Regions from separate parts of the Gracilibacillus sp. Marseille-QA3620 genome, predicted to be linked through region 1. Evidence: a T-box and tRNA genes for the amino acid it is inferred to sense, from the RefSeq annotation. Region 1 holds a T-box; the other holds one or more tRNA genes.

Region 1 (16,141 bases):
TAGGTGGTGAATTAGGATGTATGTACCGAAAATGTTTAAAGTTACAAATCAAGAGGACATTTATGCCTTTATCGAAGCAAATTCCTTTGCGACACTTGTCACGATGGAAAAGGGAAAACCGATTGCTACTCATTTGCCAATGGAATTGAAGAAGCAGGGTGAGGATTATTATCTTACCGGGCATCTTGCGTACGGTAACCGTCAGTGGAAAACCTTTGATGGTGAGGTTCTTGCTATTTTTCAAGGACCGGATGCATACATATCTTCTTCTTGGTATGAGCATGAGGAAGTGCCGACATGGAATTATCAAGCCGTGCATGTGTATGGGCAGGCCGTAATACTCGAGAGGGAAGAATTGATCGAAGAACTCAGCCGGATGCTCAAAAAGTACGAGGGAAACCGGGAGAATCCTGTATTGTGGGAGACTCTCTCCCCGGAACTTCTTGAACAGGAGCTGAAGGGAACAGTTGGCTTCAAGATTAAGATCAGCGACATTCATGCAGCCTATAAATTAAGCCAAAACCGAAATCAAAGAGATTTTCAATCTATTATGGAGCGGCTTCGTCATGAGGGGAATTCGAAATCAGCGGAAATCGCTAAAGAGATGGAAAAGAGAGTAATTGATTAGAAGGAATCAAGAGCTGACCTGTACAGCTCTTTTTTATTCCAATATATGGTTGTTTGCTGTGCTATAATTTAAAGAAAAAGGGTTGGGAGAATTTGAGGTTACTAGATGACATAAAAAATATGTTCCTGGATATCGCGGCTGCTGTCCATGGATTTTTCTATGGGTTCATCGTAATTAGTACGACTTCAGTGGTTATTGGATTGATTGTGTATTTTGGAATCGCAGCATATAAGTTCGTTTTTAGTTAGGACGTGGGAGCATTCATGTACTACAGAATAATAGAGGAACCAAAAGAAGATGTCTATCGGCAATTGATTGACCTGGCATTCAAGGTTTCTGATCGGTTTCAGCTGGTATTGAGGAAAGATATAATGTCGAATGTGAAGAGAGCGATGAAGTCTTATGAGCCTATCTTGAGTATGCTTGAGCCCTCCTTGATTGAAAGGAAAGAGGCATCCGAATGGGCGAGTACCATCTTGCTTCGTTCGGATGCTTTTGTCTATGAATACCGCATAACTGATGAAGCAAGAGAAGTGATGGAGTCCTTGTCTGACTCGTTATATGGCTGGATTCAGCCTGATTTGCCAGAAGACTTAGCCTTCCTTAAAGAAGGAAAGGCATGGCTTACGACATCCTCCCATGAAGGATGGTGTGTAATTAGTCCAGAAAATACGCGCAGCAGTAAATGGTTAGTTGAAAAACTTATGACTATAACAGGGCTTAAACTTGAGAAAGTAGAAGACTAACAAGTGATTGGTGATTTGAATTTTTTCTATAAATGAATTGGAAGTAACAGATAAAGGAGCGGGCATGACATGCCCGCTCCTCTTTACTAGCTTATTTTGCTGCGTTGATGTAAAGCAGACCTTCTGCTCGTTCAACGGACTTATTGCCATAATCATCTGTTGCCGTTACTTGAACTGCTGCACCGTTGGCTTTTACGTTCTTCGTGGCTGTGTAGTAGCCGACATAATGGCCAGGTGATGTTTCACGCATTGGCAGTTCGATGGCATTGGCAGATTGCTTAAGGTTCGTAAGTGGAAGAAGGATAGAGAAGGTTGCGTCAAGTCCTTCTTCACTATCAAATTCCACTTTAATGGAATCTCCGCTTTCAAGCTCTCTATCCGCATCAGGCTTCAGATTTTCAAAGACTGGAGCTGTGTATTTCACATCAAGAGTGACTGTTTTCTTGATGCTGTTTCCAGCTTTGTCTTTTGCCTGAACCGTGATTTGGTTGCTTCCCTCATCGAGAAGGATACGCTTGCTGAATTTTCCATCCTTCACTGTAGCTGTTTGACCGTTGACCTTCACCCAATCTAGGTTCTCGTCAGCGACCGTACCTGTCACAGTGACGGTTTCTTTATTATATTTGGTGCCGTCTGCAGGAGATGTGATCGCAAGCTCAGGCTTAGCTTGGTCGAGGATGATGGTAACCGGCTCTGAAGCATCGGTTGAACCGACATCTGTTTTTGCTTTGGCAGTCAGTTCATTTGCGCCGTTATCAAGCTCGACTTCTGCTTTAAAGACTCCCTCGCCATTTGTTTCCGTTTCGACAGCCTTTTCACCGTTTTTGTACAGCTCAATTGCTGTATCAGGTGAGGAAGTGCCTTCAACGCTTACTTTATTCTTATTTGTGTAAGAACCATCAGCAGGAGAAGTGATGACCGGCACCTCCAGCTCATAATTAACTGTTGCGCGAATCATATAGTTTCCTTCTGCCTCAGGAGTTTTGGACCAGGAGCCACTCACATATTGCCAGCTTCGACCTGCTTTTGGTCCGTTTTCATCTGTGCCAAGTCCAGGTGCGTTTGGATTTGGTAATGTTTGTGTGTACACGATGTAGAAGTCGCCTTCAACCATAATGCCATGCTCGGCAAGGTCGACATGTGTCCAAGTACCGTCACGAAGCGCTGTGTGACTGAAAGGACCACCGAGTTTTTGGCCAGGGGCACCATCTGCACCGCTTGCATCATAGACAGATACGTCAAATGCTGTACCGCCAGGATTTGGCCAAGAAGTATCCCAGAAACGGAGAAGGGCACCTGTGACTAAGGCTTGTTTTTCTCCTTCTTTCAAGGACATCTTCACAGCCCAGCCGTTTCCGGCATCATAGAAGGCTCTTGCGTTTTCGGCTGTTCCATCATCATAGCCGATTTCGCCGGCATATCCAATGAATGGTCGAAGATCGAAGTTCGCGGTTGCTGGTTCGCCTTCTTCAATTGTTACGGTTGTTTCTGCACTATAGTAAGAAGGGGCAGTGATTTTCAATGTGTACGTGCCTTCATAAGCTGTAAGTGTGTATTCCCCGTCCTCATTAGTCATAACAGGAGTAACTGCTGCATCCTCGACTAAGTAGATGGTCGCACCTTCAACCGGTTCGCCTGTGCTGCGGTTTGTGACAACACCGCTGACAGTACCTTTCGGTGTTTCTTGCAGGGTGAAGTTCGCCGTAGCTGTGCCTTCATCCTCTACATTGACTGTTCGTGACTGTGATTGATAACCGTATGCCTCAGCCCGTACCGTATATTCCCCAGTTGCATGAGTTAGTTCATAGGAGCCATCTTGAGGGTTGGTGTATACAGAGCGGCCTGTTTCAAGCACATTCACCTTTGCTTGTAATGGAAGAAGCAATGGTAAAGGTGTTTCTTTATCAGGGTCACTGTCTTTTTTGCTATCTTTTGCTTTTACTGGAGTGATTTTGTTCGGATCAACTTTTGTCTTAGCTGTTGCTTTTGTGGTGTCTTCTGTTGTTTTTGTGATACCAAGATTTGCTTTCTTCGCCGGTGCGATTGGTGTAGCAGAGAGTTTAACATCATCTAAATACCAGCCTGCGCGCTGAACAGATCCATCTGTTGTCACGTTAAAGGCAATATAGACACGCTGTCCGGCATATTCGCTCAAGTCTACTTCCCCGTCCACCCATGCGTTGGATAGATCATTATAGCGAGCAACCTGTGTCCAAGTTGAGCCATCTGTTGAAAGGAAAACATGACCGAAATCATAGTTTCTCTCTAGATTGTACCAATGCTTAAATTGAAGGAAGCTATTGCCCTCTGGAAGGTCGATTGGGGGCATTTGCAAGCTCATATTCGCGCTGTTTGCATAGTTTCCAGCAAGGTTGGTCGCATAAACCTTTTCACCGGAGGCAGCTGCGCCTGGTCCTGAGGTTGGAGCTCCCCATTCCCATGAGTTATTCGTGCCGTAGGATCTCCATCCTGTCGGGTTTTGTTCAAAATCTGTTTCGTAGCCGACAGTTATGCCGTTTAGAAGCTCTACTGTGTATGTGCCGGTTTCTTTCGTGTTTCCGCCAAAGTCATTGGCAATGAATTGATACTGTGTTGATTCACCAGTCAATTCACTTCCAGGAATCGTTGCTTCGTATTCGCCGGATTGGTAATCGCCGCTCACGCGTTCGGCGCTCACTTCAGCCCAGCTTCCATCTGCCTTCTTGTATTTCAGTGTTACGTTTGTAACAGAGATATTATCCGTTGCTGTCGCTTTAAGAGCAAGGTCCATTCCTTTGTAAGAGCTTGTAACAGGCTCTGTTTCAATAGCTGGGGCTTGTGTGTCATCCCCTTCCTTTGTTACAGTTCCTTTAATTTTGCCAAGGCCGCTGACAACGGAGGAAACTGCATCAAAAGCATTGACGAGTCCAGCCCCATAGCCATTGTTAGGAGATACAGGATAGGTACTGTCAGTAAGCGGAGTAGCTGTTGTAGATAAGATTTCCTCAAGCTCATCAACAGTTAAGCTGGCATTTGCCTGCTTCAATAAGGCAACGACCCCAGAAATATGCGGTCCTGCCATGGATGTTCCGTTCCATCCGCCTTCATAGGCGCCTCCTGGAACAGATGAGCGGATATTGACACCAGGTGCAGAGATATCCGGCTTAAGCTCACCATAAGGGGATGGTCCTCTTAATGAGAAGCTCGCTAACGCATTATTGATATCAGTCGCACCAGTAGCGTAAGATTCCGGATAGTTAGCTGGATTGGCAACAGATCCTGGGCCGCCCGGGTTAGTTAAAGTTGTGTTCCCGGCGGAGAACTCTGGGAAGATATCTGCACTTTTCCAAGCCTGGACCATTGGACGGAACCATTCATCAAGGCCGGCACCGCCGCCCCAGGAGTTGGTGACTACGTCAGGTGCCATTTCAGGATGGGGATTACCGGCGGCATCTTTCGGTGCCAATACCCATTCTCCGGCTTCTATCAAGTCAGAATCTGTACCTCCGTTTGCTGTGAAGGCTTTAACGGCAATGAACTTAGCGCCCGGGGCTACACCGATTTGGTTCGTGCCATTTGGCTCGGAACCGACCATCGTTCCAATTGTGTGAGTGCCATGATCTAGATCATCATAAGGGGCATTGCGGTTAGCTGAAGTTGCGTCATACCAGTTATATTCATGGGAAGGCTGGTTCGGATTCGCTGGGTCGTATCCACGATATTTCGTCTTCAGGGATGGATGATCCCATTGAACGCCAGTATCAATGCTGGCAACAACCGTTCCGGCACCATCAATGCCCATTTCCCATACGGCAGGCGCGCTGATTTGAGCGATATTCCACTCAACGGAAGATGTTTCAGCTTTTGTTTCCTTAGCTGATTCCTTCGTTGTAACTTTCTTATTTTCAGTTGTTTTTGCTTTTGTCTCGGCTTTGGCTACTGGCTGTATCAGCTGTCTTGTTTCATTTGGGAGGATTTTGTCTACCTCTGGATAAGCCGCAATTTTCTTCATGACCGATTCTGAAGCCGTGACAGCTATCGCATTCACGATATAGAACGATTGAAGATCCTTCGCTTCGCCTGCCTTCACCTGTTCCTCTAAGAATTTATTGACATTCATTTGAGTTTCTTGGGCGGTGGCACGGAGGTTTGTGACTATGCTTGAGCGCTTGGCCAATGATGCCTTAGAAGATGACAGCTTTTGTTTCTTGGCAGCTGCAGTCGCTTCTTTCGCTACTTTAGCAGTATCGACCTGCTCCTTGAATTTGATGATAAAGGAAACTTTATCCTCTTTTTCAAACTGGGTGGAAAGCTTCTTGGAGATTTTTGTCTTACTCTTTTCGGCAATTGTCGAACTAGCCGATGTATTGACTGATTTTGTGGTTGAAGCATAAGATGCGGTTTGTGCCCCTGATGTGAAGATCAGTGCTGGGATGAGAAGTGAAGATAAAAGAATGCCTTGTACCTTTTTTCTTTTTCTGCTCATTATTTCCCCTCCTACTTTTATTGTCGAACGTTCTTAATAACATTCATCACCTCCTATTCATAAGAATGCTTGTTTGCGCTCGTGGTTGTTATATCAACTTTACCTTAATGATTGGGTCGAAGGTTGTCTGTTTTTATCATAATAAAGAGTTGTTCGTTAAAATGAATCCTTTGGAGGAAAGCCGCATGTATATGGGGTTGTCGAAATCAGTACAAAGTCTATGAGTGTCAGGCTAAAAAGCGGAAGAAGGTCATATACCATATAATGTAAAAACAGGGAGAAGGAGTAAAATGAGTATTCCGGCATGTGAGATGGAAGTAAAAGGATTGATATGTGCGAAATAGAGAACATAGGATGACAGCTAACGAATTAGGAAGCAAGCAAAAACTGGGGGGAATAGATGAATAGGAGAGGCAGATAGGCCCAGTTATGTGAATGGATCAGCTCGTTCGTAACAGATAATCAATCCCTAACCAAGAAAGGGATACGACAAAATTCGCCTAAATATGTGGATAAATGAGAGATGCCCAGTGTAAATTATTATTAGAAAATAAAAAGTACAGGAGGGTCTAAATGAACGACTATTTAGCAAAAGCACAAGCCATGAAAGATGAATTAATCAACTATAGGCGGCATATCCACCAAAACCCTGAAGTGGGGGACCATCTTCCGCAAACAACCGCATACGTGATGGAGCGTTTACGGGAATTCGGATACGATCCTGAGGAGATTTGTGACAGCGGAATTGTTGCCTTGGCCGGTAAAAAGGACGGGGGAAAAACATTCATGCTGAGGGCGGATATGGATGCACTCCCGATTACGGAGGAGACTGATTATTCCTTTAAAGCGACGAATGGAAAGATGCATGCATGCGGACATGATGTTCATACGACTATGCTATTAGGAGCGGCTAAGCTATTAAAAGAGCATGAAAATGAGCTTGAAGGAACGGTTAAGCTTATCTTTCAGCCGAACGAGGAAGGCTTCAAGGGAGCAAAACGGATGATTCAGGCAGGTGTTTTGGAAAACCCTAAGGTGGATGCGGCCATGGCCCTGCATGTTCATTCAGGCACACCGACAAATACGGTCCTGTATGGACATGGAACAAGCATTGCCGGCTGCACAATCTTCCGTATTACGGTCAAAGGGGTCGGATGCCATGGGGCGATGCCGGAAACAGGTGTTGATCCGATTAATATCGCCTCGCATATTTATCTCTCCATGCAAGAAATCATTGCTAGAGAAGTGTCTGCTATCCAATCTGCGGTTATCACAGTCGGAAAGTTCCAGGCAGGGAATACGCATAATGTTATCCCTGACCAAGCGGTATTAGAAGGGACCATCCGTTATTTGGATGTAGACATAGGCGATTTTATTCAAAAAAGACTAGAAGAAATTGTCACCTCTACAGCGAAGCTGTTTAGAGGAGAAGCAAACTTTGAGGTCGTGGCATCTGTTCCTCCTTTGAAGAATGATGATGCGCTCGCCGACCAATTGTCCACTTATGTAAAGGATATTGTTGGAGATCAAGCTGTCATTTCCTTTGAAGGCGGAGGAATGGGCTCTGAAGATTTTGCTTCGTACGGGTATAAGGTGCCGAGTGTCTATTTCCTGCTAGGAGCTGGGTCGAAAGAAGAAAATCCTCACTATGGGTTTCCGATGCATCATCCTCAGGTTGAGTTCAACGAGGATATCTTACCGATAGGTGCAGCCATGCATGCCAATGCAGCGACGATGTGGCTCAAATCGAATAAACCCTCATGAAACATTTTCCAAGGGAGAAACGTATATAAATAGAGGAGAAAGTAACAAAAATATACGGTGGGGGAGAATTGTGATGGCAGAGAAATATATTTCGATTGTAGGGGTCAGCCATTACTTTGGCCCGGAGATTTTTAAGGTGGGACAGAAGGTCATTCTGCGAAAAGACCATGATAATAAGCAGGATGATGAAGCGATTCAAGCGGAGCTTCAGACAATCGGCAAGGTCGGATATGTCGCCAATAATTATCAAACGGTTGCCAAAGGAACGCAAAGTGCCGGACGGATTTATGACTCGTTTGATGAGGTATGCGCAGGAGAAGTGGCGTTTATTGTGAAAGACACCGTTATTGCTAAGGTGCTCCCGGAGGAAAAAGTAATAACAGAAGAGGAAAGTAAAGGAGTCTGAAAATGCCATCAGACTCCTTTTTCAATCAAGAGGTTTGCTTAGTCAGTTTGTTCTTAAGCTGTGCCAGTTGCTGCATAAGACCTTCATATTCAGCAAAATCAATCTCACAATTCCCAAACACAACTTCAATTCTTGAAGTGATAAGCGGCTTTTGGTCCCATGCTTTTTGCTCAAGGGAGATAAACACTTTGCGTTCATCAAGCCTTGAGCGTTCCTTCTTCAGCCATCCGTTTGCTTCCATACGGGAAATCATCGGGGTTAATGTACCTGTCCCAAGATTGACGTGCTCGCCTAATTCCTTCATGGTCACATGGTCTTTTTCCCATAAGCTCAGCAATACTAAGTATTGGGGATAGGTTAAACCAAATTTCTTTAAGGCATTTGTATACAATCGCGTAAATTCGCCTGAGACTTCATAGAGGGAGAAGCATAATTGCTTTCTCAGTGTAAAAAACTCTTCCATATCATTCACCTAACGACTTGCATTCTCGATGACACTTCGGATATCTTCTTCAATCTTTTGGGGTTCAGTTGTGGGAGCATAACGCTCAATGACCTCACCCTTTTCATTAACGAGAAATTTGGTGAAATTCCATTTAATCTGCTTACCGAGCAAACCCTTTTGCTGCTGGGTCAGATATTGAAACAGAGGATCAGCCTCATTCCCATTGACCTTGACTTTCGCGAACATCGGAAAGCTTACCCCATAATTCATCTGACAAAATTGTGTCGTCTCTTCAATATCGTCATATTCTTGATTGTTAAATTGATCGCATGGAAACCCAAGGACCTGGAAGCCGTCTTCTTGAAATTTCTCGTGCAGCTCCTGTAAGCCTTTAAATTGGGGGGCCAAGCCGCATTTGCTGGCCGTATTCACGATTAAAAGCGGCTTTCCTTCATACATATCCAGCGGCTGCATTGATCCGTCTGTTTTCTTCACTTGGAAATCATAGACTGTTTTCATGCAAATCCTCCTCCATATAATTGTATCGTGTACGATTTAATTATACAGAAAATGGTCATTCTTACCAAAGGTTACGGTTTGTGATGATAGGGTTACTAGTTGGTTAGTTTGTTAGTTGCGGCGTAGTGAAACGAATTTCGCTCATACGGCTTGTAGTCTGCCCATAGGCTGGTGAATTCGCCCTTAAAGTCAAATCTTTCGCTCTTAAGCCTTATCATTTCGCCCATAAAACAAGAAATGACAAAGATTTCACGATGAATTTAATGCTAACCAAGCTCCTGTAGTCAAAATCATCAGCTTAGGGATTAAGTCCATATAATTGTGTAAAAAAAGAGAGTCATTTTATTCACTCTTGGCAACACTGTTTTCAGCTACGAAAAATTAGTGGAAAAGAGGAATATAAATGACTCAGTTACAGTTTAACCTTGATATGGACATTTTAAAAGAATCCGTTATTAATTCTAATCTAGATACTGTCATTAAATCGGCGGTTGTATTGGTCTTAAACGAGTACATGGAGAAAGAGAGAGATGAGTTCATCCAAGCCTCGGCTTATGAGCGCACCAACCAGCGACGTGATTTTCGAAACGGCTACTATGATCGTGAGTTGACGATGAGTATCGGCAAGCTTGAGTTGAGGGTTCCCAGAACTCGAAGTGGTGACTTCTCCCCTACGGTCTTCGAGAAATATGCTCGTTGTGACCAAGCCTTCATCTTATCCATGCTGGAAATGGTGATCAATGGAGTCTCTACCCGTAAGGTAACACATATCATCGAACAGCTTTGCGGTGAAAGTGTCTCTAAATCATTTGTTTCTTCTCTTACTCAAAAGTTGGATCCCGTTGTGAACGAGTGGGCAAATAGACCATTAAATATGGATACTTATCCTTATCTTTTCGTGGATGCCATGTACATTAAAGTGCGGGAAAACCATCGGGTTGTATCAAAAGCTGTCTATATAGCGACAGCTATAACGGAGAAAAACAAAAGGGAAATCCTCGGCTTGAGCATAGATCATGTGGAAAGCTTCGAAAGTTGGTCGAGATTTTTCCAACAGCTTAAATCTCGTGGTCTCCAATCCCCAAAACTCGTGATTTCCGATGCACATCAGGGTTTACAGAAGGCCATCCAGCGTGAGTTCATTGGGACTAGCTGGCAAAGATGTAATGTCCATTTTAAGCGCAACATAATCGAGAAGCTTCCCAAAAAGAATTCGGAAGAAATACGGAGCATGATCAAGCGAGTATTCGGAGCTGTAAAAATAGAGGATAGCCGGCGTTTCAAGGAGGAATTAATGAAGCAATTTAGTGACGAACCTAAGTATGAAAAGGCCCTGGAAATACTTGATGATGGATATGAAGATACCATCCAATACATGAGTCATCCCGCGAAGATGCATCCTCATATCCGTAGTACAAACTCACTGGAACGACTAAATCAGGAAGTCCGCAGAAGAGAAAAGGTCATACGGATTTTTCCAAACACCCAATCTGCGTTTCGGTTAGTGGGAGCTGTTTTGATGCATTATCAAGAATCTAGCTATGACAAGAAAAAATCTCTTGGTAAATAGGTCTATTTTAAACTTCCATCCATGATGATTTCACAATCAGTGAAGGTAGTCAAAGGAAAGGGCGTCTTTGACAACCTTCACTGATTGTGAGCTAGGGAACCATGGAAGTTTCGCTCAAAAAAATGTAGGGGGAAACAACAAACCAATCAAACTAAGTTAGCGGAAAACAGTTGTTTTAGTAATTTACACAAAATTGAGGACTTGACTAGCTTAGGCTCATTTATCATAAATAATTCCGGATTTTTTTGATAAATGTCCTTCCTTATGACCATCTAGAGCTATTTATCAAAAAAACAGGCAGAGCTTCTCTGCCTGTAATCGATTATTTAATGACTTTCACGAATCGTTTCTTCCCAATCTGAATGACATCCTCGCTGGCAATGGTCTGATTCAATGTTTCAGATGTCAGCTTTTCCCCATTGAGGGAGACGCCGTTTTGCTTCACTAAGCGGAGGAACTCGCTTTTGCTAGTGACAAGTCCATGCTTGATGAGATTCGGGATAACATCTGTGATGGTTTCTTGAGCGTCCTCCAATTGTATGGTCGGAATGTCATCAGGCAGCTCTCTCTTGCGGAAGACCGTCTCGAAGTACTGTCTTGCCTCCTTCATTGTCTTCTCACCGTGGTACAGGGTGGTGATAATCTGAGCGAGCTCAATTTTGATGTCTCGCGGATTTTCCCCATTTTCTAAGCGAGCTTTGATAGATGCTATTTGTTGTGGATGTTCATCTGTCGCTAATTCGAAGTATTTGATAATCAGTGCATCAGGGATTTCCATTACCTTCTTGAACATCACTTCAGGAGCCTCGTTCACACCGATGTAGTTACCTAAGCTTTTGCTCATTTTCTCCTTGCCGTCCAATCCTTCAAGAAGCGGCATGAAAATGGAGATTTGTTTCTCCTGGCCGAAATGTTTTTGCAGCGTACGCCCCATGAGGATATTGAAGGTTTGATCTGTACCGCCGAGTTCAATATCTGCCTTTAATTCCACGGAATCGTATGCTTGCATGAGCGGGTAGAAAAATTCATGGATGCCGATTGGCACCTGACTTTGGTAGCGTTTTTGGAAATCATCTCTTTCCAAAATACGAGCAACCGATGTGGTGGCCGCTAATTTAATGACATCTTCAAAGGTCAATTTCGACAGCCATTCACTATTAAAGCGGACAGTTGTTTTCTCCTGATCAAGCACTTTGAAGATTTGCTCGCAATATGTTTTTGCATTTTCCTTTACAACTTCATCACTGAGCGCAACACGGCCCTTTGCTTTGCCAGTCGGGTCGCCGATGCGGCCGGTGAAATCACCAATCAGGATGACGGCATGGTGGCCTAGATCCTGCATTTGCTTAATCTTGCGAAGGACAACCGCGTGTCCAAGGTGAATGTCCGGAGCAGATGGGTCAAGACCGAGCTTGATTATCAGGGGCTGATTTTCCTTATATGATCGTTCAAGCTTTACGTGTAATTCCTCTCTGTCAACGATGGTGTCTGCGCCTTTTTGAATGATTTCCAATTGTTTTTCAGGTTTTAAAAACATACGAACATCTCCTTGTAATATTAAAAGAATTAATATAGCAAGCTCTATAAGAGTAAAAAATAAAAAACGCCCTTTAGGCTATATGCCTAAAGGGCGTATTTAAACGCGTTACCACCTTTATTCAAGAGCTGCTCACACAACTCTTCTCACTAGGTACGGCTTTTGAGCGATACCTTTGCCATGATGACGGATGCTTTCCCCGGCGTAGCCTACTGTGAGTTCGGTACGCAGCTCCGAGATGTATTCACTCTAACTTTCCTTTGCGCCTCTCAGCTGCCGGCTGCTTTCTGTAAGTTCCATTAGAGCTACTCGTTCTCTTCAACGCTTTTCCTCTTATACTCCGAAATGTCAGAAACAAATCTTCGTTATGCAGATATTAACCATAATTAAACAGCAGAGGAGGTTATTTGTCAATCCACTCAGGACGTTTTTTTTCAAAAGATATAAGAAATAGGGCGCGCCAATGATGGATACGATAATTCCCGCTGGTATGGTTTGTTCACTGTAAATAATGCGGCCGATGGTATCAGCGGTAATTAAGATAGCTGCACCAATCAAAGGTGACAGGAATAAGAAGCTTTGATGCCTTGCTCCGACCAACCGTTTGGCGATATGTGGAGCAATCAGGCCGATAAAGCTGATATTCCCAACCACCGATACGGAGGATGCTGCCAAGGCTACTGCCACAATCAAAAGGATGACGCGATCACGATTGACATGGACACCAACCCCCTTAGCGACCGTTTCATTCAAGGCGAGCAGGTTCATGGCGCGCTGTTTGAACAATAAAATTGGCACAGAGATTGTCAGCCAGGGCAGGAGTGCAAGAATAAATGGCCAATCTGCCCCCCATATACTGCCCGCCAGCCATCTCGAGATGAATTGAACATCTTCCTGTCTGGCTCCAGAGATAAGAATGACCATCAAGCCAGAAAGGGCTGAGGCGAAGCCGACTCCCATCAGGACCAGCTTGACGGGCTGGATGCCTTTCTGTTTTTCTACAGTCATACCATAAATCAAGACGGCCGTTATAATTGCGCCGGCAAAACCGACAGCCGGCAATTGATACGTATAGTAGTCAAGATTTGCGTCAACGAATAAATAAAAGATGGTGATAGCCATGCCGGTACCAGCATTGATACCAATAATGCCGGGGTCAGCCAAATCATTTTTAGTCAGGCTTTGCAGAATCGCGCCGGAAAGCGCTAAGGCCATACCAGCCAAGGCCAGAATAAACACACGCGGCATCCGGACTGAGAGGAGAATGAACTCCTCCTTAAAGGAACCTTCCCCTATCAGAGTTGGAATGATTTGACTGAGTCCAACAGCAGATGGGCCGAGGCTGATGCCGGCGAGAATGCTCAGAAGCAGCAAGATTAGCATAACTCCATATATGAGGCGGACGTGATTTTGTTTACGCAAATGTTCGTCCCCCTTTCTTGACTAAGAATAGGAAGAATGGGAGTCCAATCACAGCCACCAACGCGACCACAGGAATCTCTAACGGTGCGAAGATCATTCGACTTACAAAGTCTGTCAAAATCATGAAGGTACCGCCAGCAAGAATCGACATCGGGATAATGGCTCGGTAATCTGCTCCGACGATTCTTCGCACAATATGCGGAATAAACAGTCCGACAAAGGATAGATTGCCAATCAGGGCAACGGCGGTTCCTGCCAATATGACAACAATGACCATTAGGATGATCTTTATGAAGGTTGTCTTCTGTCCCAAACTTTTGGCCAGCTCCTCGTTCAGGCTAAGAATGGTCAGCTGTCTGCTGTAAAAGACAGCCCCACCTAGTCCAAGAACAATGAACGGGACGATGATGAGTGAATCCCATGTCGTACTGACCAATCCGCCGGCTGTCCACATGCTTAAATCCTTCGAAACATTAAATAAGATACCGACGCTGCTAGAAATGGCCTGTAAGAAGAGAGAAACGGCTGCGCCGGCTAAAACAAGTTTCAGCGGAGAGAGGCCGTTTTTCGAAGTCATTCCTATTCCAAATACAAGAAGCATTCCGGCTGCGGCACCAATAAAGGAACTGAACATGAGCATGAGGAACGTCAGGGCGGGAAGAAAGGCCATGGTGATCGCAAGGGCTAGATTGGCTCCGGCTGTCAGCCCTAAAAGACCGGGGTCAGCAAGCGGATTTCGAGTCATGCCTTGCATGATGGCCCCTGCAACGGCTAACGCAGCGCCGACAAAGAAAGCCGCAATGACACGCGGAAAGCGGATATCTCTCAAAATATCATAATAAGCTCCACCGCTTCTCCCTGTGATTGCTTCATATATATCGAGCAGGGTGGTCCTCGCAGCCCCAAGACTTAATGCCAGGAAAGTCACCCCGAATAGGAGGAGAACAGCAAGCAGCCATTTACTAATAGTGAGATAGGATGTCTTCATAAGCATTTACTTCCTTACTTTCCTAAGAAATGCTTTTCAAAGAAATCCAATTGATAATTCAATGAATAAGCATCAGCAAAATAGAAGGATGCACCGTTTGCATAAAAGACATTCCCATTCTTGACAGCAGAAATATTCTTATAGGCGTTTGATTCAAGGAAGGAGGTATCCTTCTCTGTTTCAGCTACATTTAAGACAAGGTACTCACCCACATAATCTCCCAGTACTTCTTCAGAGATTCCGAAATAACCCGGTTCAAGTGCCACATCGGCAACAGCCTCAGGCATTTTTAAGCCCATTTCCTTGTACAAAATTTCCGTTCCGCGGCCCCAGCTATCTCCAAATAAGAAGATTTGTTTATCAGCATAGCCAGCGACTGTAACCGTTGCATCTTCGCCAATTTTTGCTTTGATTTCTTTTCCTAAAGAAGCAGAACGCTCTTTGAACTCATCCATCCAAGCCTGCATTTCTTTTTCTTTATTCAGGACTTTTCCAATCTCCATGCGGGTATCCAAGTAATCAAGCTTCCCATATGTAAATAAGACGGTTGGCGCGATTTCTTCAAGCTTTTTGGCATCTTCAACATTGTTGGAGCCAATGATCAAATCTGGCTCAAGCTCAATGATTTTTTCGTAATCTGTGCTTTCGACGATTTCTGCGTCTGGATAAGCTTTTGCGAATTCGGGGTTATCATAGGACCAGGAATCCATGCCGACTACATTGACCCCCATTTCGAGCAGGTCTCCTACATAAAGGGAAAGAACAACAACCCGTTTTGGATCAGCCGGTACTTCAACCGGACCGCTTTCAGACTCATAGGTAATTGTTTCAGTGGTGGTATCCTTCTCCTTTGATTCATCTCCTGAGGAAGCTTCCTCGTTCCCGCACGCTGCGAGAAACATCATCATTGCTGTTAGTAAAAAAATAAGCCGTTTTTTCATGTTACTAATCTCCCATACTTAATATTTCGTATACTCCATTATTTCAAGAAGAACTTTTCAATTGAAGCTAGTTGATATTCAAGGGATAAGGCATCATTGAAGTAGAAGGCAGGCCCATCAGTCAATAATACCTGGCCTCTTTTGACAGCCTCGATATTGTTGTACCATTCTGAATCAGTGAAGGAGGTATCCTGCCAAAGATTAAGCAGGAGGTAATCGCCGACATAGTCATCCAGCACTTCCTGTGAAATGGCGGCATAACCAGGTTTTAAGGCTTGATCAATAACGGATTGAGGCATTTTTAAACCCATCCCCTGATAAAGGATTTCTGTGCCGCGTCCCCATGCATCCCCGAACACATACATTTGTTTTTCATAATTCTCAGCCACAGTTATCGTCGTATCTTCACCGATTTTGGATTTGATGTCTTTTCCAATTTCTTGGGTTCGTTTTTTGAAGTCTTCTGCCCATGCTGCGGCTTTCTCTTCTTGATTCACAACCTTACCAACTTCAATATGCTGCTGCAGATAATCGTATTCGCCGTATGTAAATAGGACAGTTGGTGCGATTTCCTTCAGTTTATCCGCATTATTAACATTGTCGAGTCCAATGATAAGATCTGGTTCAAGCTCGAGAATTTTCTCTAAATCCTCATTCGTAACAATCTCTGCATGAGCCAACCCTTCCTTGAAGTTCGGATTATCCATGGA
Region 2 (16,141 bases), 400 kb from region 1:
TTACATTGCTGTCAACAACCTCGCGAAGATCCGCTATACGTCCCTTTTCTTTGAAGACATGTACACCGTTTTCATTCATGACCGCGATACCCGCTGAATCATATCCTCTATATTCAAGCTTTTCCAAGCCTTTTAGTAAAATGTCTTTTGCATCTTGATGTCCAATATATCCTACAATTCCACACATACTTGTTTATCCTCCTATAATAAGAAGAAGGGAACAAGAATGCTCTCTATATTAATAAGGGGCATTCTTGCCCCCTTACCTCTGATCAGCAAATTTGTTATGTGCTTCTCTCTTTATTCTGTCCAGTTTGTCGCCAAACTGTTTTGGTAAAAAGAGTTGCAGCCCGCACATGTAAGCTGGGAGGCTCCCGCCGAACATTTCGATAACCTCCACCTCGTCAACTAAATCCCACCACATGGGTTTAGTTCTGGCGCTTATACAGAAAACCCGACTTCTATCCTCCATTCTATTTTTAGAATCACTTCCTAGCATACACGGTTCAACTCAATCAGTCAATTCAGAATTCTACCCAATACATAGTCAAACAATCCTTGTATACCCGCTCCAATATAAAATATGCATAAGCAGGAGGTTTGCCCCCGCTTATGCATCATTCACTCTGCCTAATTTTCCAATCCCATTTCTGCTCGAACGACATCTGCGATACGGTCGACATACGCATCACATTGCTCCTGTGTCGGTGCTTCAGCCATGACTCGAACAAGCGGCTCTGTTCCAGAAGGACGAACGAGGATACGGCCGTTTCCGTTCATTTCCCCTTCGACTTGCTCAATGATTGCCTTCACCTTTTCATTATCTGTTACATGGTGCTTATCTGTAACCCGGATATTCACAAGCTTTTGCGGATAGACGGTCATCTCAGCAGCCAGCTCAGACAATGGCTTCTTCGTCAGCTTCATAATATTAATTAACTGCACACCTGTTAATAATCCGTCTCCTGTTGTGTTGTAATCAAGGAAAATGATATGACCGGACTGTTCTCCACCGAGATTGTAGCCGCCTTTTTTCATTTCCTCCACTACATAGCGGTCACCGACAGCTGTTTGAGCACTCTTAATTTCATTAGCCTCAAGCTGCTTGTAGAAGCCCATATTGCTCATGACTGTTGACACGACTGTGCCTTGCTTCAAGCGGTTATGCTCCTTCATGTATTTCGCACAAATATACATGATTTGATCACCGTCAACGATTTGGCCTTTTTCATCAACAGCAATCAAGCGGTCGCCGTCGCCATCAAAAGCAAGACCAATATCTGCTCCCTTTTCAAGGACGAATTGAGCCAGCTGTTCAGGATGAGTAGATCCAACTCCCTCATTGATATTCAATCCGTTCGGAGATGCCCCCATCGTAGAGGTATCTGCATCCAAGTCAGCAAATAAATGCGTCGCAAGAGAGGATGTGGCACCATGTGCACAATCAAGAGCCACATGAATACCTGTAAAGTCTTCATCAGCTGTTTGCTTCAAGTATTGAATATACTTCTGTCCACCCTCAAAGAAGTCATTGATTGTACCAAGGTCACCACCGATTGGGCGTGGAAGTTCGTCCGCTTCCATATCAAGTAACTCTTCGATTTCTCCCTCTTGTTCATCAGACAGCTTGAATCCATCAGAGCCGAAGAATTTGATACCATTATCCGCTACAGGATTATGTGAGGCAGAAATCATGACTCCGGCCTGTGCACCTAGAGCTTTTGTTAAATAAGCTACGCCTGGGGTTGAGATGATGCCTAAACGCATAACCTCTGCTCCTATAGAGAGAAGACCTGCTACCAGTGCACTCTCCAGCATATAGCCGGAAATCCTGGTATCACGTCCAATTAACACCTTAGGACGCTCATCTGTATGCTTGGTTAATACATATCCTCCAAATCGGCCTAGCCTAAAAGCAAGCTCAGGTGTCAGTTCGCTATTCGCTACACCCCTCACACCATCTGTACCGAAATATTTACCCATGTTCAAATCTCTCCTTCTAGATATCCTCTCTTTTCAGCCCGCGGGCATGAAAGAAAATGGATTTTATCCTTCTGAATTCTTTTCTAATAACTCTATGTTTACGGTCTTGCTGTCGTTGGGAAGCTCCCAATGAACCTCATCAGGTGCTGTCACATTCATTGTAACCTGGTGCTCCCCTGCCTCAAGACCTGTAACATCCACTGAGACTGTAATATCACTCGTCTTTAATGTTTTGAGGACTGATTCATCCCCTGTTACTTCTATTGATACAGCCCCGCCCTCTGGCTTAATGAAATTGGCCTCATATAAATTCTCATCCAGCCCTAGGATGCCAATTGGAATGCCAGCGAGTGTCTCGGTAGCTTCTTTTATCTCTGTCGAAGCTGCCTCTTCTTCCTTTTCAGCTTTGTCCTCACTTTCGTCTTCCTTAACATCAATAGTGACCTTCACCGTATCAGTTGATGAGCCAACTACCCCGTCTGGGAGGCTGACCGGCAGCTCTAGCGTGGTATCCTCTTTAATGCTGCTGATATCCACCGGTACTTCAATTTCTTTCACTTTATCCAGAACAGATACATCTCCATAAATGGTGACCTTATCGGTATCCAGCTTTACATCCTCGATGGTGACTCCCTTAGGCTCTGTCCCTTTTTGAACCGCCTTCAAGTTAACCTCCTTCGATGGGCTGCTAATATTGATTGTAATATTGACCGAAGCCGGCTTGATGATGACATCCAGCTTATTCATATTGGCATCATATGCTTGAACAGCCGCCTCAGTATTAATATCCTTTGTCACATTGCCATCTGTGTTCACTGCAGCTCTGACTATGGCAATTTGATTAACCAAGCTCTTCGCACCCGTGATTTGCACCTTTGCAGGGTCAATAACCGGTGAACCGGCTTGATAGCCCTCACCTAGAACACTCTTATCAAACTCCGCCTCGACTTTATATTCCTCTGTCACCTTCTCCTCGACATCTACATCCACATAAGCTTGGGTTAGCTGATAATTCAGCTTATCAGACAAGCCCTTCACTTCGATAGGCGCTCTTTGAGAGCCAATTTCTGCATTGGATAAATCTATATAGATCTCAAAGTCCATCTTATTGCGTGTAGCCATTACAATACTTTCAGGACCTTCAAGAGTAATCCCCACTGTATCTGGAGCACCGCTGACAATCAAATTGTCTGTGTCATAGTATATTTCAACAGGTACATCATTAATAAGTGTGGACCCTTCCTTTGATTGTGTGCTTGTAATATTTCCAGGAGTACTGTTGACAGAAATAAATAGCAGGAACGCTATCACAAACGCGCCGACCTTCATAAACCATCCGCTCGATGTGATTTTATCCATTTCTCTTCGACCTCCAATTCCAAAGATTTGAAGAAGTCGTTTTATTGCTGATCGTCAATTCATTTTCCAGCATGTTTTGAAGCTCATCCAGAGAAAGATTCCGATAGAGCTCTCCATTCTTCGTGAGAGACACACTGCCTGTCTCCTCTGAGACAACAATGGTAATGCTGTCTGTTACTTCACTAATGCCAAGTGCTGCCCTATGTCGTGTTCCAAGCTCCTTTGAAACAAATGGACTCTCAGATAAAGGCAGATAACATGCTGCCGCGGCAACTTGATTATTTTTCAGAATCACTGCACCATCATGAAGCGGCGTATTCGGAATAAAGATATTAATGAGCAATTCAGAGGTCACCTTTGATTCAAGTGAAATTCCTGTCTCAATATAGTCATTCAGGCCTGTTTCTCGTTCAATGGACATCAAAGCACCAATCCGCCTTTTCGCCATATAGCTTGTAGACTTCACAATGGCCTCAATCATTTGCTCATGTTCATTATCTTCAATACTCGTGGAGCGGAACCATTTGCCCCTTCCCAGCTGCTCAAGGGCTCTCCTAAGCTCAGGCTGGAAGATGATGATAATGGCGAGTACCCCCCATGTCATCGTTTGCTCCATAAGGTAACTCAGCGTATTAAGCCCAATAATCTCACTTGCAAACCGTACGCCGATGATTAAGATGATCCCTCTTAATAGCTGTACAGCCTTTGTTCCTTGTATAATTTGCAATAATTTATAAAATACCAGCCAGACCAGAAATATATCTGCGATACTGATTATATAATCTAATAAAGAAAAATTCTCTAGAAACGGCATGTCATGTCCTCCAGTCATGTCCTTTCCCATTGACGGCTTTTAATTCTTATGCCCGTCCATACATATAACTCCATTATTATAACATACTGTCGGACAAACTCTAACAGTTCAGTCTAATCTGTGTGTTCAAAAAAACAGACCTCCATCCGGAAGGTCCACCAATTTATCACGAGGTCTTATTCAATTATATTTTTCACGGTTTCTTTAATGTTATACCAAACCCATTCAAATAATTGATCAATCTCTTCTATATCTCCTGTTACCTCTCCAGCTCCGGCAAGATACTTCTCCCCGTTAATAACGGTTAGATCACCTTGGACGGTTCCTTCAACCTTAATATTGCCATTTTTGACGACCATATCTCCTTCAATCGTCTTGCCCTCTGGAACAATAACGGTCTGACCCATTACGACGATATCTGGATCCTTCGAGAAGGAAAACTGCTGTTCTTCTCCCCAATAGGAGAACATCGTTCCACCCATCAGCATGAGGAACATGGAGGCAGCAATCAAGACAGGATTTCGCTGAAGCCATCTTTTCATATTTATCTTGCGAGATTGCTTTGGCAAGCAATCCATAACCTTGTTTGTGAAGCCAGCGGGTGCTTCTATATGAGAACCTTGCAGCAAGGCAATCGTTCTGTTCAGCTCCTGAAATGTCAGCATGCACTCATCACAGTCCGCGATGTGAGCCAGGAGTATATTTGCTTTTTCCTTATCAATCTCTCCATCAAGATAATCATGGATATATTCCTCGATATCATCCGGACATTGTCTCATTATCATTCACCTCATTATAAAGATTGCATTGATTTGCGCAATGCATCTCTTCCTCTATGAATTCGCGTCTTGACTGTTCCAATCGGCAAATGGAGAATCTCGCTGATTTCCTTTAAGGAAAGCTCATCCACATACTTCAGCACAATTGCTGCTCGATACTTCTCTGGAAGCTTTTGAATCTCCAGCTGAACCCTTTCCTTCAGCTCCAGGTTCTCGAGCTCCTCCTCAGGCAGTTTCTCAGCGGAGGGAATTTGAGAATACATATCAAGCCCTTCCGTTCCAGCCACCTCAGCGTCCAAGTAGAAATCCGGCTTCTTCTTTCGAATTCGATCTATACAAAGATTCGTCGCAATCCGGTATAACCAAGTCGAGAATTTACGGTTCATCTGGAATGTATGGATATTTACGTATGCCCGAAGAAAGGCCTCCTGTGCGACGTCCTCAGCCTCATAGCGGTCTCCAAGCATGCGATAGCATAATTGGAATACCTTGTCTTTATAAAATTCAACTATATCCTCAAAGGCACGCTGGTCTCCATCACGCACTTGTTGGATTCTTTCTTTTATTAGTCCTTCCAAATTTCCCATCCTCCGCATTAGCGGCCTTTTTGCTTATATACGCCTGGCCCTAGAAAAAAGTTTCATTTATTAGCATGTTTTATAAAAATGAATAAAGAAAGTGTTTATTTTTTGAAAATTTTGGGTAAAAAAGGAATATATATGGTAAGTAAGGAGTGACGAATTGGAACTACATACATTAATGAAGGATATTGAGAAATACCGCCAACGGATGATTACATTGGCTTCTCACTCTTCAATGGTCGATTCTGATGTCATTAAGGCTAGTACTGAACTTGATTCGTTAATCAATCAGTATCAAAATCAAACAAGGTACGTATACAAAAAGCAGTAGTCCTCTATATACAGGATGCTGCTTCTTTTCATGTCCTCTAATAATCGCTCTTGCTCCATTCTCCTCAATTGTAGGCTTTGTTGCCTCATATGACAAGCAATGTATAAAATGATTTATTCTTATATTCGTACCCTTTAAAAATCGAGTAAAGGGGAAATTCACTTGAATTTCCCCTCTCACACCACCGTATGTACAGATCCGTATACGGCGGTTCAATAGCTTGAGTAAATGAGCTGGCACGTCACAGATATGTCTTCATATCCGTGACGTGCCAGCTCTTTATCTGTTAAGGAGCGGTGAAGGACGTAACTCTTGGAAATGGATAGCTTGTTGAAGCATTCGGTCGATAACGGTTGGAATGCCTAGTTTACACTTTCCTCCATTAGGTTTCGGGCAGTATTGGACTTCGTCTTGTTGTGCAGGCTCATCTGACCTAAGCCAGCCTTGTATCTAGTTTCTGTTCGTCCGTCCGGGAGTTTGCGTCCAGCTTCTTTCAGCCACTACCTCACAATAGCCGCCTTCCCTTTCGCTAACCGTTCCTATTGCCAAGCCTGTAGTGGACTTGTACCACCAAGTTTTCGCCTATGCAGGATGCACACAAAAAAACCTTAATTGCATTGCAACTAAGGTTTAACTATTATTATTCATTGGAGCGGAAGACGGGATTCGAACCCGCGACCCCCACCTTGGCAAGGTGGTGTTCTACCACTGAACTACTTCCGCAAAATGAGCCATGAAGGACTCGAACCTTCGACCCTCTGATTAAAAGTCAGATGCTCTACCGACTGAGCTAATGGCTCTCATATTGGCTGGGCTAGCAGGATTCGAACCTACGAATGACGGAGTCAAAGTCCGTTGCCTTACCACTTGGCTATAGCCCAATAAAAAGAAAAAGGGACAATCTCTTTTGTCCGTTGGATGTTTCTTATAAGAAATGGTGGAGGGGGGCAGATTCGAACTGCCGAACCCGAAGGAGCGGATTTACAGTCCGCCGCGTTTAGCCACTTCGCTACCCCTCCGTTTTAAAGAGTGCCGGCAAGAGGACTTGAACCCCCAACCTACTGATTACAAGTCAGTTGCTCTACCAATTGAGCTACACCGGCATAATATCAACGTTTCATAAGACATTTATTAGTATAAACGATATTTCGTTCACTTTCACCAAGAAATGTTTGGTAATTTTAATGGTGGAGGATGACGGGATCGAACCGCCGACCCTCTGCTTGTAAGGCAGATGCTCTCCCAGCTGAGCTAATCCTCCATATAGATAATGGTGACCCCTACGGGATTCGAACCCGTGTTACCGCCGTGAAAGGGCGGTGTCTTAACCGCTTGACCAAGGGGCCTCTTTCTTTTTCATAACTGCAATCGAGAGCTTCCAAGCGGGCTCGAACCGCTGACCTCTTCCTTACCATGGAAGTGCTCTACCTGCTGAGCTATGGAAGCACAATCGAGCAAGAAATGGCTCCGCAGGTAGGATTCGAACCTACGACCGTTCGGTTAACAGCCGAATGCTCTACCACTGAGCTACTGCGGAATAGTATAAGGTATGTGCCCGGCAACGTCCTACTCTCACAGGGGCGTGAGCCCCAACTACCATCGGCGCTGAAGAGCTTAACTTCCGTGTTCGGAATGGGAACGGGTGTGGCCTCTTCGCCATCGTTACCGGACTTATAAAAGAATGTTGAATCATTCTTTCAAAACTGGATAATGTTTGTTTGGCCTATGCGTTTTGTTCTTGGTTAAGTCCTCGAACGATTAGTATCCGTCAGCTCCATGTGTCGCCACACTTCCACCTCGGACCTATCTACCTGATCATCTTTCAGGGTTCTTACTAGCTTGCGCTATGGGAAATCTCATCTCGAGGGGGGCTTCATGCTTAGATGCTTTCAGCACTTATCCCGTCCGCACGTAGCTACCCAGCTATGCTCCTGGCGGAACAACTGGTACACCAGCGGTGCGTCCATCCCGGTCCTCTCGTACTAAGGACAGCTCCTCTCAAATTTCCTGCGCCCACGACGGATAGGGACCGAACTGTCTCACGACGTTCTGAACCCAGCTCGCGTACCGCTTTAATGGGCGAACAGCCCAACCCTTGGGACCGACTACAGCCCCAGGATGCGATGAGCCGACATCGAGGTGCCAAACCTCCCCGTCGATGTGGACTCTTGGGGGAGATAAGCCTGTTATCCCCGGGGTAGCTTTTATCCGTTGAGCGATGGCCCTTCCATGCGGAACCACCGGATCACTAAGCCCGACTTTCGTCCCTGCTCGACTTGTAGGTCTCGCAGTCAAGCTCCCTTGTGCCTTTACACTCTGCGAATGATTTCCAACCATTCTGAGGGAACCTTTGGGCGCCTCCGTTACTCTTTAGGAGGCGACCGCCCCAGTCAAACTGCCCACCTGACACTGTCTCCCACCCCGGTTCAGGGGTGCGGGTTAGAAGTTCAATACAGCGGGGGTAGTATCCCACCGACGCCTCCACCGAAGCTGGCGCTCCGGCTTCAAAGGCTCCTACCTATCCTGTACAAGCTGTACCAAAATTCAATATCAGGCTGCAGTAAAGCTCCACGGGGTCTTTCCGTCCTGTCGCGGGTAACCTGCATCTTCACAGGTACTATAATTTCACCGAGTCTCTCGTTGAGACAGTGCCCAGATCGTTACGCCTTTCGTGCGGGTCGGAACTTACCCGACAAGGAATTTCGCTACCTTAGGACCGTTATAGTTACGGCCGCCGTTTACTGGGGCTTCAATTCGCACCTTCGCTAATGCTAAGCGCTCCTCTTAACCTTCCAGCACCGGGCAGGCGTCAGCCCCTATACTTCGCCTTGCGGCTTCGCAGAGACCTGTGTTTTTGCTAAACAGTCGCCTGGGCCTTTTCACTGCGGCTCACCTGGGCTTTGACACCCTGGTGAGCACCCCTTCTCCCGAAGTTACGGGGTCATTTTGCCGAGTTCCTTAACGAGAGTTCTCTCGATCACCTTAGGATTCTCTCCTCGCCTACCTGTGTCGGTTTGCGGTACAGGCACCTTCTTCCTCGCTAGAGGCTTTTCTTGGCAGTGTGGAATCAGGAACTTCGGTACTCTAGTTCCCTCGCCATCACAGCTCAGCCTTGTGTGATGAGCGGATTTGCCTACTCATCGGCCTAACTGCTTGGACGCGCATATCCAACAGCGCGCTTACCCTATCCTACTGCGTCCCCCCATCACTCAAATGGAAGAGAGGTGGTACAGGAATATCAACCTGTTGTCCATCGCCTACGCCTTTCGGCCTCGGCTTAGGTCCTGACTAACCCTGAGCGGACGAGCCTTCCTCAGGAAACCTTAGGCATTCGGTGGAAGGGATTCTCACCCTTCTTTCGCTACTCATACCGGCATTCTCACTTCTAAGCGCTCCACATGTCCTTCCGGTCATGCTTCACAGCCCTTAGAACGCTCTCCTACCACGCATACCATACGGTATGCATCCGCAGCTTCGGTGATACGTTTAGCCCCGGTACATTTTCGGCGCAGAGTCACTCGACCAGTGAGCTATTACGCACTCTTTAAATGGTGGCTGCTTCTAAGCCAACATCCTGGTTGTCTGGGCAACTCCACATCCTTTTCCACTTAACGTATACTTTGGGACCTTAGCTGGCGGTCTGGGCTGTTTCCCTTTTGACTACGGATCTTATCACTCGCAGTCTGACTCCCGAACATAAGTCTTTGGCATTCGGAGTTTGTCTGAATTCGGTAACCCGATGAGGGCCCCTAGTCCAAACAGTGCTCTACCTCCAAGACTCTCAGTTCGAGGCTAGCCCTAAAGCTATTTCGGAGAGAACCAGCTATCTCCAGGTTCGATTGGAATTTCTCCGCTACCCACACCTCATCCCCGCACTTTTCAACGTGCGTGGGTTCGGACCTCCATCCAGTGTTACCTGGACTTCATCCTGGACATGGGTAGATCACCTGGTTTCGGGTCTACGACCACATACTCATACGCCCTATTCAGACTCGCTTTCGCTGCGGCTCCGTCTCTTCAACTTAACCTCGCATGGGATCGTAACTCGCCGGTTCATTCTACAAAAGGCACGCCATCACCCGTTAACGGGCTCTGACTACTTGTAGGCACACGGTTTCAGGATCTCTTTCACTCCCCTTCCGGGGTGCTTTTCACCTTTCCCTCACGGTACTGGTTCACTATCGGTCACTAGGGAGTATTTAGCCTTGGGAGATGGTCCTCCCGGATTCCGACGGAATTCCTCGTGTTCCGCCGTACTCAGGATCCACTCGGGAGGGAACGAAGTTTCGGTTACAGGGTTGTTACCTTCTCTGACGGACCTTTCCAGGTCGCTTCGCCTACCCCGTTCCTTTGTAACTCCACAATGAGTGTCCTACAACCCCAGAAGGCAAGCCTTCTGGTTTGGGCTGGTTCCGTTTCGCTCGCCGCTACTCAGGAAATCGCGTTTGCTTTCTCTTCCTCCGGGTACTTAGATGTTTCAGTTCCCCGGGTGTGCCTTCATACACCTATGAATTCAGTGTAAGATACTGCTCCATTACGAACAGTGGGTTTCCCCATTCGGAAATCTCCGGATCAAAGCTTACTTACAGCTCCCCGAAGCATATCGGTGTTAGTCCCGTCCTTCATCGGCTCCTAGTGCCAAGGCATCCACCGTGCGCCCTTATTAACTTAACCGTTAAAAAACTCTTACTCGGTTTTTATACATTAATGACGCATTACTTTGCCTTACTACATTATCCAGTTTTCAAAGAACAATTTTCAGAAGGATTGCTCCTTCAAAACTAAACAAAACTACTTGGCTGAGGCAGTCTATATTCCTTAGAAAGGAGGTGATCCAGCCGCACCTTCCGATACGGCTACCTTGTTACGACTTCACCCCAATCATCTGTCCCACCTTCGGCGGCTGGCTCCCGTAAGGGTTACCCCACCGACTTCGGGTGTTACAAACTCTCGTGGTGTGACGGGCGGTGTGTACAAGGCCCGGGAACGTATTCACCGCGGCATGCTGATCCGCGATTACTAGCGATTCCAGCTTCATGCAGGCGAGTTGCAGCCTGCAATCCGAACTGAGAGTGGTTTTATGGGATTTGCTTAACCTCGCGGTCTTGCTGCCCTTTGTACCACCCATTGTAGCACGTGTGTAGCCCAGGTCATAAGGGGCATGATGATTTGACGTCATCCCCACCTTCCTCCGGTTTGTCACCGGCAGTCTCCCTAGAGTGCCCAACTGAATGCTGGCAACTAAGGACAAGGGTTGCGCTCGTTGCGGGACTTAACCCAACATCTCACGACACGAGCTGACGACAACCATGCACCACCTGTCACTCTGTCCCCCGAAGGGGAACGCCCTATCTCTAGGGTTTTCAGAGGATGTCAAGACCTGGTAAGGTTCTTCGCGTTGCTTCGAATTAAACCACATGCTCCACCGCTTGTGCGGGCCCCCGTCAATTCCTTTGAGTTTCAGCCTTGCGGCCGTACTCCCCAGGCGGAGTGCTTAATGCGTTAGCTGCAGCACTAAGGGGCGGAAACCCCCTAACACTTAGCACTCATCGTTTACGGCGTGGACTACCAGGGTATCTAATCCTGTTTGCTCCCCACGCTTTCGCGCCTCAGCGTCAGTTACAGACCAAAGAGTCGCCTTCGCCACTGGTGTTCCTCCACATCTCTACGCATTTCACCGCTACACGTGGAATTCCACTCTTCTCTTCTGCACTCAAGTCCTCCAGTTTCCAATGACCCTCCACGGTTGAGCCGTGGGCTTTCACATCAGACTTAAAGGACCGCCTGCGCGCGCTTTACGCCCAATAATTCCGGACAACGCTTGCCACCTACGTATTACCGCGGCTGCTGGCACGTAGTTAGCCGTGGCTTTCTGGTCAGGTACCGTCAAGGTGCCAACCTATTCGAATGGCACTTGTTCTTCCCTGACAACAGAGCTTTACGACCCGAAGGCCTTCTTCGCTCACGCGGCGTTGCTCCGTCAGACTTTCGTCCATTGCGGAAGATTCCCTACTGCTGCCTCCCGTAGGAGTCTGGGCCGTGTCTCAGTCCCAGTGTGGCCGATCACCCTCTCAGGTCGGCTACGCATCGTCGCCTTGGTGAGCCGTTACCTCACCAACTAGCTAATGCGCCGCGGGCCCATCCGTAAGTGTTAGCTAAAAGCCAACTTTCCCTCTGACACCATGAGGTGTCAGAAACTATTCGGTATTAGCACCGGTTTCCCGGAGTTATCCCAATCTTACGGGCAGGTTGCCCACGTGTTACTCACCCGTCCGCCGCTAATCATCCGGGAGCAAGCTCCCATCTGATTCGCTCGACTTGCATGTATTAGGCACGCCGCCAGCGTTCGTCCTGAGCCAGGATCAAACTCTCCAAAAGATGTTTGATCTAGCTATTAAAAATAAAACATTGACGAGAGTTAAACTCTCAAGTTTTAAGACTTGCTTAGCGTTTCGTTTTGTTTAGTTTTCAAAGAACAATCTGTCGTGTTAGCGACTTTTGTATTATATCAAGATAACTTATTTGCTGTCAACAACTTTTTTAAAGTTTTTTTCAAGCCGTTTATCCTTTTGGGATAACTTCTTTCGTGACAACGTATATAAATATATCAGCTATCCACCTAGGAGTCAATGCTTTTTTTTATTTTTTATTTCAACATTTTCAAAGCCGTTTGATACTTGTATTTATCACCCTCTGAAGCAATTCTGCCATATACCCCAAAAAGTATTCGATACCGCTCCTCCATTGCCCTTTTCACTAATGGCAGCTCCTTTTTCAGCATCACGTCACAAAGGAGCTCATCAAGCTCTGCCTTTAAGAGCATCTCCAATTCGCCTGCTTCCTTTGCTGTGAGCAGCATTCCAATCATATACCTAATTCCTTTCTCTCTGATCACTTTCTATAGCATCGACTCTTCTCCGACTTTTATACAGGCATGCAGTTATATTTGTCCACCTCTTCAAATACATTATTATGAGTAAATATGGACGAGGTGAAAACGATGCCCTTCTTTTTTGTCACAAATATCCGCAAGGGAAAGCAATTGCTTCTTCTCATTATTATCGCATTCTTTACCGCGCTGTTCTTTTATGTTGAGTTTATGGCCGTGTCCCCTTCCTTCTCTATTAAAGGAGACCCAAAAATCATCTACAAAGGAGAAAAAGGACTTGCCTTAACCTTTAACATTGGCTGGGGGGATGAAAAAGCGGAAGGCATAATCAAAACACTGAAGCACGAGAAGGTCAGTGCCGCCACCTTCTTTCTCTCTGGATCCTGGGTTGAAAGACACCCTCATATCGTCAAGCAAATCGTTGACCAAGGATACGAAATTGGCTTGCTGGGCTATTCCTATAAGGACTATACGGAGCTTGAGGAAGGAGAAATTGAGGCCGATATCCAGAAGGGACAGGAGGCCTTTCGGAAAGCCGGACTCAAACGCGCCGTTTTACTGCGCACCCCAACTGGTGATGTAGATCGGCGTGTTCTAAAAATTGCTGAAAAGCAGCAAATGAGCGTCATTCACTGGAGTATTAATTCAATGGATTGGAAGAACCCTGGCACCTCTGTCATTATTGAAAATGTTTCGCAGGCCAAAAAGGGGGATATCGTCCTTCTTCATGCCTCTGATGCAGCTAAGCAAACAGCGAAGGCACTCCCGCTCATTAAGAAGGAAATTGATAAGAAACACCTCAAACTGCTCACAGTATCTGAAATGATTTCGAATTCCGATTCGACAAGTCAGGAAATCACCAATAAGTCTTATCTATTTAAAGGTACCGGTATGCTCATTGACGTAACAAAAGTAGAATATTAAAAAATACCCCCTCTAATTTCTGAGGGCACTGAAAAAGTCCTTAAATCTTACTAAAGCCCCTGTTCCTTCAATCTATGGAAGGAACAGGGGCTTTTTTGTCGAATTCTTACCTTATCACAAAAAAGTGGGTGTAACGATGATTCAACGTCAACTGTCTATGAACTTAAGTCCTTATTCGGCTCTTTACGATTTAATAGTTCCTAACGATAATATTCTTCGAAGAATCAATGAGCTTATTGATTTTTCCTTCGTATATGATGAACTGAAAGACCATTATTGTCATGACAATGGACGGAATGCCGTTCACCCCATCCGAATGTTTAAGTATCTATTGCTAAAAGCCATTTATGACTTATCAGATGTGGACATCGTGGAACGCTCACGGTACGATATGTCGTTCAAATATTTTTTAGACCTGTCTCCTGAGGATGATGTCATAGATCCTAGTTCTTTAACGAAATTCCGTAAGCTCCGTTTAAAAGATCTTAATCTTTTGGACTTGCTTATCAATAAAACGGTCGAAATCGCCATTGAAAAGGAAATCATTAAAAGCCATTCTATCATCGTTGATTCCACCCATTCCAAGGCTAGATATAACCAAAAGACGCCTAAAGAGCTGTTGGCAGAGAAATCAAAGCTGCTTCGAAAAGCCGTTTATCAAGTGGATGAACAGATAAAAAATCAACTGCCAGCCAAGTCCAAGACAGAGGTCTTAGAGGATGAGGTGAGCTATAGCCAAAAGCTTATCGAGGTGATTGAAAAGAATGAAGTCCTACAAGAGTATCCTAAAGTCAAGGAAAAAATAAATGTACTGAAGGAAACCATTGAGGATATAAATGACCAGCTCCAATTATCCAAGGATCCAGACGCACGAGTTGGGCATAAATCAGCTGACTCTTCCTTTTTCGGTTACAAAACACATCTTGCCATGAGCGAAGAACGTATTATTACGGCCGCCGTTATTACAACTGGCGAAAAGAACGATGGAAAGCAATTGAAATCGCTTATTGAGAAGAGTCAAAAAGCCGGCATGGACATTCAAACCGTCATTGGTGATGCCGCCTATTCTGAAAAGGGAAATATCGAGTATGCGAATAAAAGTGAAATGATGCTTGTGGCTAAGTTAAATCCAGCGGTAACGCAAGGGACGCGTAAAAGCGAAGATGTTTTTGATTTTAATAAAGACGCTGGAATGTATGTCTGTAAAGCTGGTCATATGGCCATACGAAAGGCTCGGCAAGGAAAAAAAGGGGGCAGCAAAAATCAAGTTGATACCTATTATTTTGATGTGGAAAAATGTAAAGTCTGTCCTTTTAGAGACGGGTGCTATAAGGAAGGAGCCAAAACCAAGAGTTATTCCGTAAGCATCAAATCAAATGTACACACGGAACAGATACAATTCCAAGAAAGTGAGTATTTTAAAGAGAAATCGAAAGAACGGTATAAAATTGAGGCAAAGAATAGTGAATTAAAACACAGACACGGGTATGATGTAGCCAATTCCTCGGGTCTGATTGGTATGCAATTACAAGGGGCTATGGCTATTTTCGCCGTAAATGTGAAACGGATATTGACCCTATTGAACTAAAAGGGATGGAATATATCCCTTAAAAATAATAAAAGACGGCTCAAAAATTCATATTCTGAACTTGAGCCGTCTTTTTTATGTTTGTCGACTTAACTTATGAAAAAAACGAAGTTTTTCAGTGCCCTCCTAATTTCTAGAGGGGGCTTTTTCTATCAAGACTGCACAGTCTTTCTCTTGTTCAGTCTTTTTCTTTCTTCTCTTTCCTTAGCTGCCTGCTCACTTTTCTCATGATACCTTGGCAAAATCAATAATTGATAGGCATTACAAACAAGCAGCGGAATCAGCATATAATACATCCATTCCTGCTCATTTACTCTAAGTACCGGGAACCACTCAATGACTGTCACGACAATCATAAAGAACAGCGCCGGAATAAAAGCATGACGATTTGTTTGCTTAACCTTGGCAGCTCCAACAACGAGTCCGACAATCAGCAGCAGAATCGGATAGCCGATGAAGGAGGAAAGCGCCTCATTCTCTCCCGCAAAAAAGACAAAGCGCAAGTAAGCAAGGTCGGCTAAAACAATGACGACGATTACAAGCTGAACTGCATTCCACAAGAAACTTGATTTAAAAATAGAAAGACCCAGCCGATGCACAGTCAAATAGGCAAAGAAACACATCTGACTAATGACACTAAAGATAAACCCTATACCCATAAGCCACAGGAAGCTTGTGAACAGGCCTAATAATGATTGACCTCGAAAGTCCTCCCAAGCAACAATCAAGCCGACGACTCCTGCGGTAATTCCGCCAATGAACAATGTATTCATAAATAATTTCACCCAGTATCGACTACTCATACTTCCCCACCCTCTATGTATGTTCTTCTAAATTGTACCAATCAGATTTTCAAAAATCTATCATTTCTGCCAACCATGTATATTTTTTAC

What was found. The T-box of region 1 lies ahead of tyrS (tyrosine--tRNA ligase). A T-box ahead of a tRNA ligase gene usually reads a tRNA of that ligase, here a tRNA-Tyr.
Region 2: it has a tRNA-Tyr gene. The T-box ahead of tyrS (tyrosine--tRNA ligase) is inferred to sense a tRNA for this amino acid. The anticodon was not compared.

What each region holds. Positions count from the first base shown of each region.
Region 1 covers NZ_CM143102.1:557,901-574,041, forward strand. The annotation lists gene ACY8DX_RS02825 (FMN-binding negative transcriptional regulator) at 17-628, shown strand; gene ACY8DX_RS02830 (stage III sporulation protein AH) at 892-1,374, shown strand; gene ACY8DX_RS02835 (S8 family serine peptidase) at 1,466-5,839, opposite strand; gene ACY8DX_RS02840 (M20 metallopeptidase family protein) at 6,413-7,603, shown strand; gene ACY8DX_RS02845 (HIRAN domain-containing protein) at 7,677-8,009, shown strand; gene ACY8DX_RS02850 (MarR family winged helix-turn-helix transcriptional regulator) at 8,035-8,472, opposite strand; gene ACY8DX_RS02855 (glutathione peroxidase) at 8,482-8,973, opposite strand; gene ACY8DX_RS02860 (IS256 family transposase) at 9,377-10,543, shown strand; gene tyrS (tyrosine--tRNA ligase) at 10,866-12,080, opposite strand; T-box leader at 12,167-12,411, opposite strand; gene ACY8DX_RS02870 (FecCD family ABC transporter permease) at 12,429-13,463, opposite strand; gene ACY8DX_RS02875 (FecCD family ABC transporter permease) at 13,495-14,496, opposite strand; gene ACY8DX_RS02880 (iron-hydroxamate ABC transporter substrate-binding protein) at 14,505-15,431, opposite strand; gene ACY8DX_RS02885 (ABC transporter substrate-binding protein) at 15,470-16,141, opposite strand, start outside.
Region 2 covers NZ_CM143102.1:155,791-171,931, reverse strand. The annotation lists gene glmS (glutamine--fructose-6-phosphate transaminase (isomerizing)) at 1-187, opposite strand, end outside; gene glmM (phosphoglucosamine mutase) at 631-1,983, opposite strand; gene ACY8DX_RS00975 (CdaR family protein) at 2,047-3,342, opposite strand; gene cdaA (diadenylate cyclase CdaA) at 3,335-4,156, opposite strand; gene ACY8DX_RS00965 (zf-HC2 domain-containing protein) at 4,333-4,935, opposite strand; gene sigW (RNA polymerase sigma factor SigW) at 4,950-5,522, opposite strand; gene ACY8DX_RS00955 (aspartyl-phosphate phosphatase Spo0E family protein) at 5,677-5,847, shown strand; tRNA gene ACY8DX_RS00950 (tRNA-Gly) at 6,496-6,570, opposite strand; tRNA gene ACY8DX_RS00945 (tRNA-Lys) at 6,575-6,647, opposite strand; tRNA gene ACY8DX_RS00940 (tRNA-Gln) at 6,654-6,728, opposite strand; tRNA gene ACY8DX_RS00935 (tRNA-Tyr) at 6,783-6,866, opposite strand; tRNA gene ACY8DX_RS00930 (tRNA-Thr) at 6,878-6,950, opposite strand; tRNA gene ACY8DX_RS00925 (tRNA-Val) at 7,033-7,108, opposite strand; tRNA gene ACY8DX_RS00920 (tRNA-Glu) at 7,119-7,193, opposite strand; tRNA gene ACY8DX_RS00915 (tRNA-Thr) at 7,221-7,293, opposite strand; tRNA gene ACY8DX_RS00910 (tRNA-Asn) at 7,310-7,384, opposite strand; rRNA gene rrf (5S ribosomal RNA) at 7,401-7,517, opposite strand; rRNA gene ACY8DX_RS00900 (23S ribosomal RNA) at 7,586-10,521, opposite strand; rRNA gene ACY8DX_RS00895 (16S ribosomal RNA) at 10,670-12,225, opposite strand; gene ACY8DX_RS00890 (hypothetical protein) at 12,494-12,715, opposite strand; gene ACY8DX_RS00885 (polysaccharide deacetylase family protein) at 12,848-13,660, shown strand; gene ACY8DX_RS00880 (IS1182 family transposase) at 13,797-15,248, shown strand; gene ACY8DX_RS00875 (KinB-signaling pathway activation protein) at 15,401-16,051, opposite strand.